Regions from separate parts of the Brevundimonas sp. DS20 genome, predicted to be linked through region 2. Evidence: riboswitches for the same ligand, from Rfam matches in the RefSeq annotation. Region 2 holds a riboswitch; the other holds the start of a gene.
The links. A riboswitch is a leader RNA that binds a small molecule or an ion and turns the genes downstream of it on or off. The one in region 2 is predicted to bind glycine.

Region 1 (7,405 bases), 390 kb from region 2:
GGGGCGCCAGGTCGATGTCGGCGGGCGCGAAGTCGGCACGGGGACCGGGGCGGCGCGTCAGGTCGTCGATCAGCCGCTTGAGCGAGTTGAGGCCCCACTTCAAGGCCGGCCAGATCAGAAGCGCGGCCAACAGGACGAGCAGGGTGGGTGGCAGCAGTAGGCTGCGATATAGATCCAACAGGCTGGCGCGTCGCGAGTCCAGGCTCTGAGCCACCGACACGGTGACGGGGGCGGGTCTTCCTGGGATCGTCAGGGTTTGCTGGGCCATGCGAACCGGCACGCCGCGGACGGACAGGTCGGCGAAGATCGGAGCATCCGACGAGGCGTCGGGCAGGCGCGGCAACTCCTCATAGCCTGTGATCAGTCGGCCGCCCTCGCGAACACTGTAGAAGACGGCGTCCCGCTCGGGACCGTCGAGCAGGCCCAGAGTCCAGGGCGCGACATCGACAGTCACCTTGCCGTCGGCGACCGAGACCGTTTCCCGGATGGTCTGCAGCGCCCCCGCCAGGAGGCGGTCGGCCGTCTCCGCCACCACGCGGTGGGCCGTCCAAGCCCCGACCGCCAGCACCACGACGGCGAACAGGGCCAGGGGCGCGACCTGGGCGATCAGCAGACGTGTCACCAGACTGTGGGGGCGGCGCGAGCCGGGCGCCTCGCTCATGGATCGAGACGATAGCCGCGACCGCGGATATTGGTCACGGCGGGGCCGTCAGGCTGCAACTGGCGCCTCAGCCGACCGACATGGATCTCCAGGGCGTTGAGCGAGGGAGCCTCATCCTGCGGAAAGACTTCGGCCGCCAACAACTCCCGATCCACCACCTGGCCAGCGCGCGAGGCCAGAACGCGCAGGGCCGCCCATTCGCGCGGACGGAGCGACAGCTCCCGGTCATTGACCTGGGCCCGGCCGGCGTCCCAGTCGCAGACCAGTGAGCCGACGATCGCGGCGCCCGCCGCCCGACCCTGGCGTCGACGCACGATCGCTCTCAATCGGGCGATCAGTTCCGAAGGGGCGAAGGGTTTGACGAGATAGTCATCAGCGCCGAAATCCAGTCCCGCCACCCGGTCGCCCAGGGCGTCGCGCGCGGTCAGCATGAGGACGGGCGTCTGCGATCCCCGCCGTCTGAAGGCCTTCAGGACCTCGAAACCGTCGATGTCGGGAAGGCCGATGTCCAACACGGCGGCGTCGAACCGCTCCGTCGCTTCCAGATGAAGGGCTTGGTCCCCGCTGTCGGTGGAGCGGAGTTCGAAACCGACCGCCAGAAGGCTGGCCTCGAGCGAATGCTGAAGCGCCTTGTCATCCTCGACGACCAGTATTCTCATGGCGATGCGAAGGAGCGGATCATGAGCGGTACAATAGCGGGAAACCCGCCCCGGTGAAGACGGACCGCCGACATCTGCTTCTCGGACTCGCGGGGGCGGGGGTTTCGGCCTGCGCGGGCGAGCCGGACGGGGTCGCGACGGCGCCCCGCGTCCGATGGCTGGCCAGGCGCGAGGGCGGGCTGCACATCCTCACGAACACTAGCCTGATGGGGCCTGTGCTGGCGGCGTTTCAACGGCGCTGGCCCGAGATCGCGGTGCGGCTCGAGGACATCAACTCGACCCTGATCGCGAACCGAGTCCAGTCCCGCGCCGCCTCCGGACTGGAGGGGCCGGATCTGGTCTGGAGCACAGCGATGGACGTGCAGGTCAAGCTGATCAATGACGGCTACGCCCAAGTTTATCGATCGCCGCATCGGGCGGCCATGCCGGACGGCTCGGTCTGGCGAGACCAGGCGTTCGGTGTGACGGCCGAGCCCGTCGTCTTCGCCTATAATCGCAGGCGGTTGCCGTCGGAGATCGTGCCGCGCAGCCACGCCCAACTGCTCGAACGGCTGTCTACCGACGCGGACCGGTTTTTCCGCCGGGTCACCCTGTATGACGCCGAACGCAGCGGGGTGGCGCTTCTGCAACTGTCGGCCGACATCCAGATCTATCCCGACGCTTGGGCCCTGATGACTGCCCTGGGGTCTACTCATCCGCGTGCCGATACGTCCGGCCAAAGGATGATGGGCCAACTGGCTGAGGGCCGCATGGCCTTCGCCTACAATATGAACCAGTCTTACGGGGCGTCGTGGGTCGCCCGGGCGCCCGATATCGGCCTGGTTACGCCAGAGGACTATCATCTGTCCGTCTCGCGCGTGGCCTTCATACCCCGCAACGCGGCCCACCCCAACGCCGCCCGGCTTTTTCTGGATTTTCTTTTATCGCGTGAAGGGCAGAGGATCATCGCCGGCCTGGGGGTCCGCCCGGCTCGCGACGACATTCTTACCGAGCGTCGCACCTCTATCCCCGGCGCTCGGCCGGTCCGTGTGGGACCGGCCTTGCTCGCCAATCTTGATCAGGCGCGTCGCGAGGGGCTTCTGCAGCGTTGGCGGGCCGCCATGCAGGCGGCGGAACGGGCGCCGGACGACCCTAGGGCGCCCTAAGGCTTTCCTGTGGATAAGTCTCTTTCTTCTGAAGGCGGTGTTTCTGTCACCTCGCTTTCACCGATCCTGCGGTGACCGAGAGTCGCTCGGCGACAAACGACTGACGCGCTTCAAAAGCGGCATGTAATTGCATGAATGTGAAAATAGAAGCATTAGCCTTGCGAGGCGTGCCGATTTGACAGGCATTCGTTGGTCGATCTTACTCGCTTCAGCAAGGCGGGAGAGATCGGTTCCCGCCGACGCCGAAGGCGCAACCGCCCCGGAAACGCTCAGGCAAACGGACCGTCTTGCTGAAGGAACGCTGGAGAGAAGGTCGAATCCGGGGGATGCGGCCTCGCCGAAGGAGAAAGGGTCGGCGAACGGCCCGAAACTCTCAGGCCCAATGACAGCGGGGGCGAACAGGCGCCGCAGAGCGCCGGTCGCATTGGGCAACCCTGGGGAGGGGCGTCGTCGCCATGAGGAATCTCGCTTTGTCTCGTCTTAATCGCAACCTGACCTATTATTGCAGCGCCATCGCGCTGATGGCCTGCGCCACCTCTGTCCATGCCCAGGAGGCGGGCGCCCCAGAGGATGCGGCCTCGGTCGATGACATCGTCGTCACCGCCTCGCGGATCGACCGCGCCGGCTTCGAGGCGCCGACGCCGACCATCCATCTTTCCGCCGAGGATCTGTCGGTCGGCGCGCGGCCGAATATCGCCGCCGCCCTCAACGACATGCCTCAATTCCGCGCCACCACATCGGCCCAGACGACCGGCACCAACACCGGTGCGGGCAATGCGCCGGTCGATCTGCGCGGCCTGGGCATCAACCGGACCTTGGTCCTGATCGATGGGCGTCGCGTGTCCAGCGAGAACGATCTGAACGCCGTGCCGTCGGTGCTGGTCAAGAGCGTCGACGTGGTTACGGGCGGCGCATCGGCCGCCTGGGGCTCAGGCGCCGTCGCCGGCGTCGTGAACATCGGCATTGATCGCTATTTCACCGGCGGCAAGCTGGGCGCCGAATACGGCGTGTCCTCCTACGACGACGCTGAGCAGGAACGGTTCGAAGGCGCCTGGGGCGCGGACTTCGCCGACGGGCGCGGCCACTTCGTCATCGGCGGCGAATACCTCGACAACGAAGGCGTCATCCCCAAGGCTTCACGCCCGAATATCGGCCGATGGGCGACGGTCAACGGCGCCTTGCAGCCCGACGTCGGTTTCGCCAACGCCGCTTACGGCGGTCTGATCCTGTCGGGCGTGAACCGCGGTAAGGTGTTTAACCCGGACGGCACGCTTCGGCCTTTCGATTACGGCACAGTCAGCGGGACCAACTCGATCGGCGGCGAAGGTCCGTCCAATGACGATCTCAGCCCCCTGGTCACGCCGCAGCGCCGCTACACCGGCCTGGCCAGCGCCGTCTATGAGATCAATGACAAGCTGCGGGTCACTGCTGACGTCCGTCACTCGCGGATGTGGAACGACTATGTCTGGTTCGGCGATCACGATCGCGGCGACCTGACCATCAGCATCGACAACGCCTTCTTGTCATCCACGATCAAGCAGCAGATGGCGGCCGCTGGCCAGACGTCCTTCACCTTCGGACGTTTCAACTCCGATCTGTCCTATTCCACGATCGATTTCGAGCGCGTCACCACCCAGGCCACTCTGGCCGTGGACGGCGAGTTCGGCGACAGCTGGCGCTGGGGCGCCTACTACAGCCACGGCGAGTTTGAGAATAATATCGATACGCCCGGTTTCCTGCTGAAGACCGAATTCGCCAATGCGGTCGATTCCGTAATCGATCCCGTGAGCGGTCGAGCCGTCTGCCGCGTGACCCTGACCAATCCCAACTCGGGCTGCGTGCCGATCAATCTCTTTGGCCTGGGCGCGCCGTCTCAGGAAGCCATCGATTATGTCACCGGCACGCCTCAGCAGCGGGCCACCACCAAGCTGGACGTCGCCGGCGTCAGCCTGCGTGGCGAGCCCTTCAGCCTGCCGGCCGGCGACGTGTCGATCGCCGTCGGCCTGGAAGCCCGCAAGGAGCAGACCGATCAGCGCATTGGCGAGCTGGACGCGGCCAAGGCCTTCAAGACGTTCAGCTTCTCGGCCATGTCCGGCGAGTTCAGCGTGAAGGAGGCCTTCGCCGAAGTCCTGGTCCCGATCGTCAAGGATCTGCCGATCCTGAACGACCTGCAGTTCAATGCTGCAGCTCGCATCTCGGACTACGACACCACGGGCTCGATCTGGTCTTGGAAGGTTGGCGCCACCAACGAGTTCTTCCCCGGCTTCCGCGGCCGTGTGACTCAGTCGCGCGATATCCGTTCGGCCAATCTTTCGGAGCTGTTCACCACCACCACCACCGGCTGGAACAACATCAATGACCCGGCCAAGAACGGGGCTTTAGTTTATACGCTGAACAACGGCGGCGGTAATCCCAACCTCCGCCCGGAGACCGCCGATACACTGACCCTGGGCGTCACCTATTCGCCGCCTTCGATCCCAGGCCTGAACCTGTCGCTGGATTATTACGACATCAAGATCGACGACGTGATAACGACGATTGCGCCGCAGGATCTGGTCAACCGCTGCTACAACGGCAACCTCGACCTCTGCTCCAAGGTCGAGCGCGACTCGGCGGGCAATCTGGTCCGCACCATGTCCACCTATGTGAACCTGGCCGAGTACCACACGGACGGGATCGACGCCGAGGCCTCCTACGCCTCCGACGCCGACCTCTGGGTTCCGGGCGCGACGGGCCGGGTGATGATGCGCTTGGTCGGCACCTGGGTGAACAGCCTGACCACGGACGACGGCGTGACCAAGATCGAATATGTCGAATCCCAGGGCTATTCTTTCGGCCTGGGCGTACCCAAGCTGCGGGTCAACGCCAGCCTCGGCTGGAAGGGCGAGGTGTTCGGCGCGAACCTGCGCGCGCGCTACATCTCGGCGGGCGACTACAACAGCACCGTCGCCATCTCGAACAACCACATCGACGCCTTCACCTATGTCGATCTAGGGCTGACGGCCGACCTGGCGCACTACGGCGCAAACGGGGTCGAGCTGTACGCCAATGCGACCAACCTGTTCGACAAGGACCCGCCGGTCGGGTCGCTCTATTCGCCGTATTACGACGTCATCGGTCGGTACGTCACGGTTGGCGCGCGGTACCGCTTCTAGTTCTGGTTCTGCGCTCCGGATCGCCGGCCCCGCTCCTCCATTGGGCCGGCGATCTCACCTTCTGCTCCTCCATTTTTCACACGGTCTGTGTCATGATTTCCCGTCTGCCGATGGCTCTCCTGCTCGCCCTGAGCGTCGCTCCTGCGGCCCTGGCCGAGGCGCCCAAGCCCGCCGCCATCGTCGCCGACGGCCTTCCCGCCGTGCCCGACGACCTGGTCGCGGCGAGCCAGCCCTATCTTCAGACGCGCCGTGCGACCTTCCTGGGCTGGAACGCCGCCGATCAGTCGATGCTGATCAAGACCCGGTTCGGCGCCACGGATCAGCTTCACGTCGTCGCCGCTCCTGACGGCGCCCGGACCCAGATCAGTTTCGAGGCCGAGCCGATCCTGGCCGGCGCCCTGTCGCCGAACGGTCAGACCCTTCTTGTCCAGAAGGACAATGGGGGCGACGAATTCTATCAACTCTACACCCTGGCCGCCGGTCGGTTGAGCTTGATTACGGACGGCAAGAGCCGCAACTGGTTCGGCGCCTGGAGTCGGGACGGCAAGCGGGTCGGCTACGCCTCATCGCGTCGCAACGGCGCGGACATGGACCTCTATGTGGTCGATCCCTCCGACCCCTCGACCGACCGTCTGGTGGCCCAGGTGTCCGGCGGCGGCTGGAACATCGCCGACTTCTCCAGGGACGGGACCAAGGCCCTGGTCCTGAACCGGATGTCGATCAATAGGGCCGTTGTCTATGAGCTGGACCTCGCCTCGGGCCGGATGACGCCGCTGACCGACCCCGTCGCGCAGGTCTCCTATGTCGATCCTCAGTACGGGCCCGACGGCGCCGTCTGGGCGACCTCGAACAAGGATTCCGACTTCCTGCGTCTGGGGCGGATCGAGCGGAACGGCTTTGTGCCGGTCAGCACTGAAGCCCGCTGGGACATCAGCGACTACGCCGTCGCTCCGGACGGCGACTTCATCGCCTATGCGGTCAACGAGGCTGGGATATCGCGGCTGAAGGTTATGGATGTCGCGACCGGCGCCGTCCGGGTCGTCACAGGTCTGCCGGAAGGCGTCATCCCCTACAGCATCGGCCCGGCCATCGACATCGCCCCCTGGGGCGCGATCGGCCTCAGCCTGTCGTCCGCGCGCGTCTCCGGCGACGCCTTCTCCGTCGATCCGACCACCCTGGCCGTCACCCAATGGACCTATAGCGAGACGGGCGGTCTGGACCCTGCCGTCAACGTCGAGCCGCAACTGGTCGAGGTGAGGAGCTTCGACGGCGAGACGGTGTCCGGCTTCCTCTACCGGCCCGACCCCGCCAAATTCCCCGGCAAGCGGCCGCTGATTGTCGATATTCACGGCGGTCCTGAAGGCCAGACGCGCCCCGATTTCCTGGGCGCGCAGAACTATCTGCTGAACGAGATGGGCGTGGCCCTTTTTTTCCCGAACGTGCGCGGCTCGTCCGGCTTCGGCACCCGGTTCGTCAATCTGGACAACGGCCCGTTCCAGCGCGAGAATTCGGTCAAGGACATCGGCGCCTTCCTGGACGCGCTCGAGGTCGATCCCACCCTTGACGCCTCGCGCTTCGCCGTCACCGGCGTCTCCTACGGCGGCTACATGTGTTACGCCACAGCGGTCCATTACAGCGACCGGCTGAGAGGGGCGAACTGCTATGTCGCCATCTCCAACTTCGTCACCTTCCTGGAAAACACCCAGTCCTATCGCCGCGACCTGAGACGGGTGGAATACGGCGACGAGCGGGATCCGGCTCAGCGCGCCCAGCTTCAAGCCATCT
Region 2 (7,405 bases):
TGGCCCGCGACAGGTTCGCGCTCTCGCGCGCCGCTGGGTCCCCCGGTCTCGCTAAGCTCGCCGGAGGATGACGAAAGAGGGGTTTAGCCGAGGAGGGTTTCGGCCCCGACCTCCGCCACCCCCATCGCCCGGAAACTGTCCCGGGCCGTCGCCTCGGTCTGCGGCGCGATGGCGCGGCTGGCGTCGGAGATGACCACGGCTTGGAAACCCTCGCGCACCGCATCCTCGGCGGTGAAGCGGACGCAGTAGTCGAAGGCCAGCCCGCACAGGAAGACGCGGGTCACGCGCAGGTCGCGCAGCAGGCCGGCCAGGCCCGTCGGGGTGCGATGGTCGTTCTCGAAGAAGCCGGAATAGGAATCGACCGCCGGGTTGTAGCCCTTGCGGATCACGGCCAGGGCTTTTTGCACCGTAGGCGCCGCGTCGGGATGGAAGTCCGCGCCGGGCGAGCCCTGGATACAGTGGTCCGGCCACAGCATCTGGCGGCCGTAGGCGACCTCGATCTCGGTGAAGGGGGCCGCGCCGGGATGGTTGGAGGCGAACGAAATCTGGTCCGGCGTGTGCCAGTCCTGGGTCAGGACCACCCGGTCGAACCCTTCGGCCAGCCGGTTGATCAGCGGCATGATCCCCGCCCCGCCCGCGACCGCCAGAGAACCGCCCTCGCAGAAGTCGTTCTGTGGGTCGATGACCAGAAGGGCGTCCGTCGGACCGATCTTCATCATGCGCTCGCGTAGGCGTCGATCTCGTTGGCCGAGCCCAGGGCGACGGGGATGCGCTGGTGCAGATGCTCGGGCTGGATGTCGAGGATCGATTGAACCCCGTCCGTCGTCGCCTTGCCCCCGGCCTGTTCAACCAGGAAGGCCATGGGATTCCCCTCGTACATCAGGCGCAGCTTGCCGGGCTTGTTCGGCTCCCGCTTGTCCCAGGGGTACAGGAAGACACCGCCGCGCATCAGGATGCGGTGGACATCGGCGACCATGGCGGCGACCCAGCGCATGTTGAAATTCTTGCCCCGGGGGCCGTCCGCGCCCTTCAGCACGCCGTCGACATAACGCTGCACCGGCTCGGCCCAGTGGCGCAGGTTCGACATGTTGATGGCGAACTCCTTGGTGTCCGGCGAAATGGCGATGGCGTCGTGGGTCAGGATCCAGTCGCCGTCGTTCGACAGGGTGAAGCCCTTGACCCCGGCGCCCGTGGTCAGGACCAGCATGGTCTGGGGGCCGTACAGGGCGTAGAGGGCGGCGACCTGATTGCGGCCCGGCTGCATGAAGTCGGCCTCGGTCGGCGAAGGCGTCGCGGACTTCAGCACCGAGACGATGGTCCCCACCATGGCGTTGATGTCGATGTTGGACGAGCCGTCCAGCGGATCGAACAGGGCCAGATATTCGCCGGTCGAATGGGAGGCCGGCTGGACCTCGTCCATTTCCTCGGAGGCGACGCCCGCGACGGCGGGACAGGCCAGGAGGGCGTCGGTCAGCATGTCGTTGGTCATGACGTCGAGCTTCTTCTGCTCCTCGTCCTGAACATTGATCTGGCCCGAGGCGCCCAAGGCCCCGGCCAGGGCGCCGCCGGCGACCAGAGTGCTGATGTCGGCGCAGGTGGCGGCGGCGACCGTCAGGACCGTCTTCAGCCCTTCCGGAACCTCCAGGGCGGCGATGTGGGCGTCGAGGCGGGTGCGGTCGGCGGTCATGGGATCGGTCCGGAGCGGCGGAGAGGGACGCTCCGTTCTTGGCGGGCGGACGCAGGGAGAGCAAGGGCGAGCCGACGCCGGACGTCAGGAAGTGCGACAAGGCGGCGTCAAAACACGCCTGCGCTTGACTTGCGGCCGGAGTCGGTGGCTTAGGTCGATTGCTCTCGCGGGAGAGATCGGCGCGCCTCGGCGGGTCGACGCCGAAGGCGCAACCGCCCCGGAAACGCTCAGGCAAACGGACCGCGAAGCATACGGACGCTGGAAAGCCGCTCTTCACGGGCGCGCCGACGGAGCAAGGCGACATGATTTGGTCGCCGGAATCTCTCAGGCTTCAGGACAGCGGGGGCGCGAGGACGGCGGAGCTCCGCCACAACACGCGACCGTGAAAGCCTGAACCATGACCGATCAGACCCTGAAGACCACGCCCCTGAACGCCGCGCACCGCGCCCTGGGGGCCCGGATGGTGGGCTTCGGCGGCTATGACATGCCGGTCCAATATGAGGGCGTCCTGGCCGAGCACCGCTGGACCCGCGAACACGCCGGCCTGTTCGACGTGTCCCACATGGGCCAGTGCAAGATCACCGGCGCCGACGCCACCGCCCAGTTCGAGCGGTTCGTGCCCGGCGACTATGAAATCCTGAAGGCGGGCAAGCAGAAGTATTCGCTGCTTCTGAACAAGGACGGCGGGATCATCGACGACCTGATGGCCGGCCGCCCGGATCACGACGGCCTGTTCGTCGTCGTCAACGCCGGCAACAAGGACGAGGATTTCGCCTTCTGGCAGGCGAACCTGGAAGGCGACGCCAAGCTGACGGTGCTGGACGACCGCGCCCTGATCGCCATCCAGGGGCCGGAAGCCGCCGAGGTCATGGCCGCCCACGAACCGATCCTGGCGGAAATGGGCTTTATGGAATGCGCCCGGCTGATGCTGTTCGGCGTCGACTGCTATGTCTCGCGTTCGGGCTATACCGGCGAGGACGGCTATGAAATTTCGGTCCCGGCGGACCAGGCCGAGCGTGTCTGGAACACCATCCTGGAAGACGCCCGCGTCAAGCCGATCGGCCTTGGCGCCCGCGACAGCCTGCGCCTGGAGGCCGGCCTGCCGCTGCACGGCCACGACATCGACCCGACCACCAGCCCGGTCGAAGGCGCCCTGACCTTCGCCCTGTCCAAGTCGAGGAAGGAGCGCGCCGACTTCACCGGCGCCGACCGCATCTTGAAGGAACTGGCCGATGGCCCGTCTCGCGTCCGCATCGGCCTGATCGTCAAGGAAGGCGCCCCGGCCCGCGAAGGCGCCGAGATCGCCGACGCAGACGGCAATGTCATCGGCAAGGTCACCTCGGGCGGCCCCTCCCCCACCCTGGGCAAGAACATCGCCATGGGCTTCGTGCCGCCGGCCTTCGCCGCGCTGGGCACGGAGTTGAAGGTCATCGTGCGCGGCAAGCCCGCCGCCGCCGAGGTCGTCGCCATGCCGTTCGTGGCGCAACGCTATTACCGGAAGCCGAAGGCGTAACATTCACCCCGTCACCCTCGGGCTTGACCCGAGGGCCGGATTATCCGCCGCATTGCGTCGGGATCAACACAGAGAACGATCCGCCTCCGATCCTCGGGTCAAGCCCGAGGATGACGGGGTGGGAGATGGAGAAGAGAAATGAAATTCACCAAGGATCACGAGTGGGTCAGCCTGGACGGCGACATCGCCACCGTCGGCATCTCCAAACACGCCGCCGACGCCCTGGGCGACGTGGTGTTCGTGGAAGTGCCTGAGGTCGGCAAGACCGTCGCCAAGGGCGCCAGCTTCGCCGTGGTCGAGAGCGTCAAGGCCGCCTCCGACGTCTACGCCCCCGTCTCGGGCGAGGTGGTCGAGGCCAATGACGCCCTGTCGACCGCCCCGGAAACCGTCAACGCCGCTCCGGAAGGCGACGGCTGGTTCGCCAAGATCAAGGTGTCGGACGCTGCCGAACTGGACGCCCTGATGGACCAGGCCGCCTACGACGCCTTCCTCGCCACCCTCTAATTTCAAACTCCGTCACCCTCGGGCTTGACCCGAGGGCCGGAGGATCAACCACTCGTGCGAAGCCTTTGACGCACGAGCCGCACAACATCCGATCCTCGGGTCAAGCCCGAGGATGACGGGTGAAGGAAACCGGCAATGCGTTATCTCCCCCTGACGCCCGACGACCGCACGGCGATGCTCGCCGCCATCGGCGCCAAATCCATTGACGACCTGTTCGTGGACGTGCCCCAGGCCGCGCGTCTGGACGGCCCCGTGGACCTGCCCCGCGTGGCGGGCGAGCTGGAGGTCGAGCGCGCCCTGTCCGCCATGGCCGCCAAGAACGCCACGGCCGGCGCCGTCCCCTTCTTCTGCGGCGCAGGGGCCTACAAACACCATGTCCCGGCGACGGTGGATCACATCATCCAGCGGTCGGAATTCCTGACCAGCTACACCCCCTATCAGCCGGAAATCGCCCAGGGGACCCTGCAGTATCTGTACGAGTTCCAGACCCAGGTCGCGAACCTGACCGGCATGCCGGTGGCCAACGCCTCGCTTTATGACGGTTCGACCGCCATGGCCGAGGGCGTGCTGATGGCGACCCGCGTGACCCGCCGCAACAAGGCGGTGATCTCGGGCGGGGTGCACCCCCACTACGTCAAGGCGACCGAGACCGTGGTCCACGCCGTCGGCGTGGAGACGCAGGTCCTGGCCCCCGCCGTCGACGCCGAGGCCGCCGTGATCGACCAGATCGGTCCCGACACGGCCTGCGTCGTCGTTCAGACCCCCAACGTCTTCGGCGCCGCAACGGATGTCACCAAGATCGCCGAGGCCGCCCACGCCGCCGGCGCCCTGCTGATCGTCGTGGTCACGGAGGCGGTGTCGATGGGTCTGCTGAAGTCGCCCGGCGAAATGGGCGCCGACATCGTCGCCGCCGAGGGCCAGTCGATCGGCAACGCCCTGAACTTCGGCGGCCCCTATGTCGGCCTGTTCGCCACGCGCGAGAAGCTGATCCGCCAGATGCCCGGCCGCCTGACCGGCGAGACGGTGGACGCCGACGGCGAGCGCGGCTTCGTCCTGACCCTGTCGACGCGGGAACAGCACATCCGCCGCGACAAGGCGACGTCGAATATCTGCACCAATTCCGGCCTCTGCACCCTGGCCTTCACCATCCACATGAGCCTGCTGGGCGAGACGGGCCTGCGCAAACTGGCCCTGCTGAACCACGAGAAGGCCCTCGCCACGCGCGACGCCCTGGCCGCCGTTCCGGGCGTCGAAATCCTGACCGACCGCTTCTTCAACGAGTTCGCGGTGCGCCTGCCCAAGAACGCGGCCGAGGTCGTGGATCAGTTGGCCGCCCATCACGTCCTGGCCGGCGTGCCCTACAGCCGCCTGGCCCCCGACGCCGGCATGGACGACGTCCTGCTGGTCGCTGCGACCGAAACCACCCTTGACGCCGACATCAAGCTCCTGGCGACCGCCCTCGCCAAGGTGCTGGCGGCCTGAGCGGAGACAAGACCATGAGCACCATGAACACCGTCGGCCGCCCGACCGCCCCGAACCAGGTACAGACCAAGCCCGCCACCCTGACCGGCGGGCGCGGCCTGTTGCAGAACGAGCCGCTGATCTTCGAAGGCGAAGGCTGGGGCAAGACCGGGGTCGACCTGCTCGAACCGAAGACCGATGCGTCGGACCTGGGCGACCTGGTCCGCAAGGATCCGATCGGCCTGCCCGGCCTGTCGGAGCCCGAGGCCATGCGCCACTATGTGCGCCTGTCGCAGAAGAACCACGCCATCGACCTGGCCATCTATCCGCTGGGCTCGTGCACGATGAAGCACAACCCGCGCCTGAACGAGAAGATGGCGCGTCTGGCCGGTTTTTCGGACATCCACCCCCTGCAGCCGATGTCGACGGTTCAGGGCGCGCTGGAGCTGATGGATACGCTGGCCCATTGGCTGAAGACCCTGACCGGCATGCCCGCCGTCGCGCTATCTCCGAAAGCGGGAGCGCACGGCGAACTGTGCGGCCTGATGGCCATCCGCGCCGCGCACGAGGCCTCGGGCCAGCATGAGAAGCGCCGCAAGGTGCTGGTGCCCACCAGCGCCCACGGCACCAACCCGGCCACCGCCGCCTTCGTCGGCTATACCGTCGTCGAGGTCGCCCAGACCGAGGACGGCCGCGTGGACGTCGCCGACCTGGCCGCCAAGCTGGGCGACGACGTCGCCGCCATCATGGTGACCAACCCCAACACCTGCGGCCTGTTCGAGCGCGACATCCTGGAGATCAGCCGCCTGACGCACGAGGCGGGCGCCTATTTCTACTGCGACGGCGCCAACTTCAACGCCATCGTCGGCCGTGTCCGCCCCGGCGACCTGGGCGTCGATGCGATGCACATCAATCTGCACAAGACCTTCTCGACGCCGCACGGCGGCGGCGGGCCGGGCGCGGGTCCGGTGGTGCTGTCGCAGGCCCTGGCCCCCTTCGCGCCGGCCCCCTGGGTCGTGCATGACGATAACGGCTACGCGCTGATCGAACGGGAAGAAGGCGAGGCAGCCCAGGCCTTCGGCCGTCTGTGCGCCTTCCAGGGCCAGATGGGCATGTATGTGCGCGCCCTCTCCTACATGATGAGCCACGGCGCCGACGGCCTGCGTCAGGTGGCCGAGGATGCGGTGCTGAACGCCAACTACATCAAGGCCCGCCTGTCGGACCTGATGAGCGCGGCCTTCCCCGACGGCCCCTGCATGCACGAGGCCCTGTTCGACGACGAATGGCTGAAGGGCACGGACGTCACCACGCTCGACTTCGCCAAGGCGATGATCGACGAGGGCTTCCACCCGATGACCATGTATTTCCCCCTGGTCGTCCACGGGGCCATGCTGATCGAGCCGACCGAGACCGAGTCCAAGGCCGAGCTGGACCGCTTCATCGAGGCCATGCGCCTGCTGGCCCAGGCGGCCAAGGCCGGCGACGTCGACCGCTTCAAGGGCGCCCCCTTCCACGCCCCCCTGCGTCGTCTGGACGAAACCCGCGCCGCCCGCTCGCCGGTGCTGCGCTGGACCGCCCCTGCGGGCTCGAACCAGGCGGCTTAAGCCGCTCTCGGCGTCCGCCGTCCTGGATCAGGGCGGCGGACGCTGGCCCGCCATGCGTCTCAGGACGGCGAAGGCTTCGCGGCCGAACCGTTCAGGCCCTTCGTCCGGATGGGCCAGCCAGGCCTCGCCGGCCAGTTTCATGATGCTGACGCCGATCGCCGCCGCGACGCGACAGGCGACGTCGTCCGGGGCCAATCCCTTCCGCTCGGCCAGCGTCTGGGCCAGCAGCCGCTCCACCCCTTCATACTTTGCGTGATCACCGGCCTGAAGGGCGGGCGTCTGATGGATCAGCCGCGTCAGGTCCAGCATGTCGGGCGTCTGGAAGCGCGCGGCGACATCGGCCAGCCCCCCTCCACCATATCGAGCAGCGGTTCGTCGCACGGCCGGGCCGCCACCGCCTGGGCGATCATCTCAGGGATCTGGGCCTTGAGGGAAAAGACGATCTCTTCCTTGGAGCCGAAATAGTTCAGCAGGGTGCGGCGCGATACGCCCGCCGCCGCCGCCACCTCGTCCAGGGTGGCGCCGTCAAATCCCTTTTCGATGAACAGCCGCAGGCCTTCGGCCTGAATGCGGGCGTGGGTTTCCAGCCGCTTCCGCGCACGCAGACCCTGCTCGCCAGGAAAAACTTTTTCTTGC

Region 1: it holds a riboswitch for glycine, as region 2 does, so the genes downstream of both, JL11_RS12455 (TonB-dependent receptor domain-containing protein) here and gcvT (glycine cleavage system aminomethyltransferase GcvT) in region 2, are expected to answer to the same signal.

The regions. Positions count from the first base shown of each region.
Region 1 is NZ_CP012897.1:2,549,477-2,556,881, reverse strand. Features, by position in the region: gene JL11_RS12470 (sensor histidine kinase) at 1-661, opposite strand, end outside; gene JL11_RS12465 (response regulator) at 658-1,320, opposite strand; gene JL11_RS12460 (ABC transporter substrate-binding protein) at 1,374-2,465, shown strand; glycine riboswitch at 2,673-2,760, shown strand; gene JL11_RS12455 (TonB-dependent receptor domain-containing protein) at 2,936-5,620, shown strand; gene JL11_RS12450 (S9 family peptidase) at 5,713-7,405, shown strand, end outside.
Region 2 is NZ_CP012897.1:2,942,518-2,949,922, forward strand. Features, by position in the region: gene pncA (bifunctional nicotinamidase/pyrazinamidase) at 84-719, opposite strand; gene JL11_RS14435 (class 1 fructose-bisphosphatase) at 716-1,687, opposite strand; glycine riboswitch at 1,845-1,940, shown strand; glycine riboswitch at 1,944-2,029, shown strand; gene gcvT (glycine cleavage system aminomethyltransferase GcvT) at 2,085-3,200, shown strand; gene gcvH (glycine cleavage system protein GcvH) at 3,339-3,704, shown strand; gene gcvPA (aminomethyl-transferring glycine dehydrogenase subunit GcvPA) at 3,840-5,186, shown strand; gene gcvPB (aminomethyl-transferring glycine dehydrogenase subunit GcvPB) at 5,201-6,769, shown strand; gene JL11_RS17760 (acyl-CoA-like ligand-binding transcription factor) at 6,797-7,078, opposite strand; gene JL11_RS17765 (TetR family transcriptional regulator) at 7,066-7,405, opposite strand, start outside.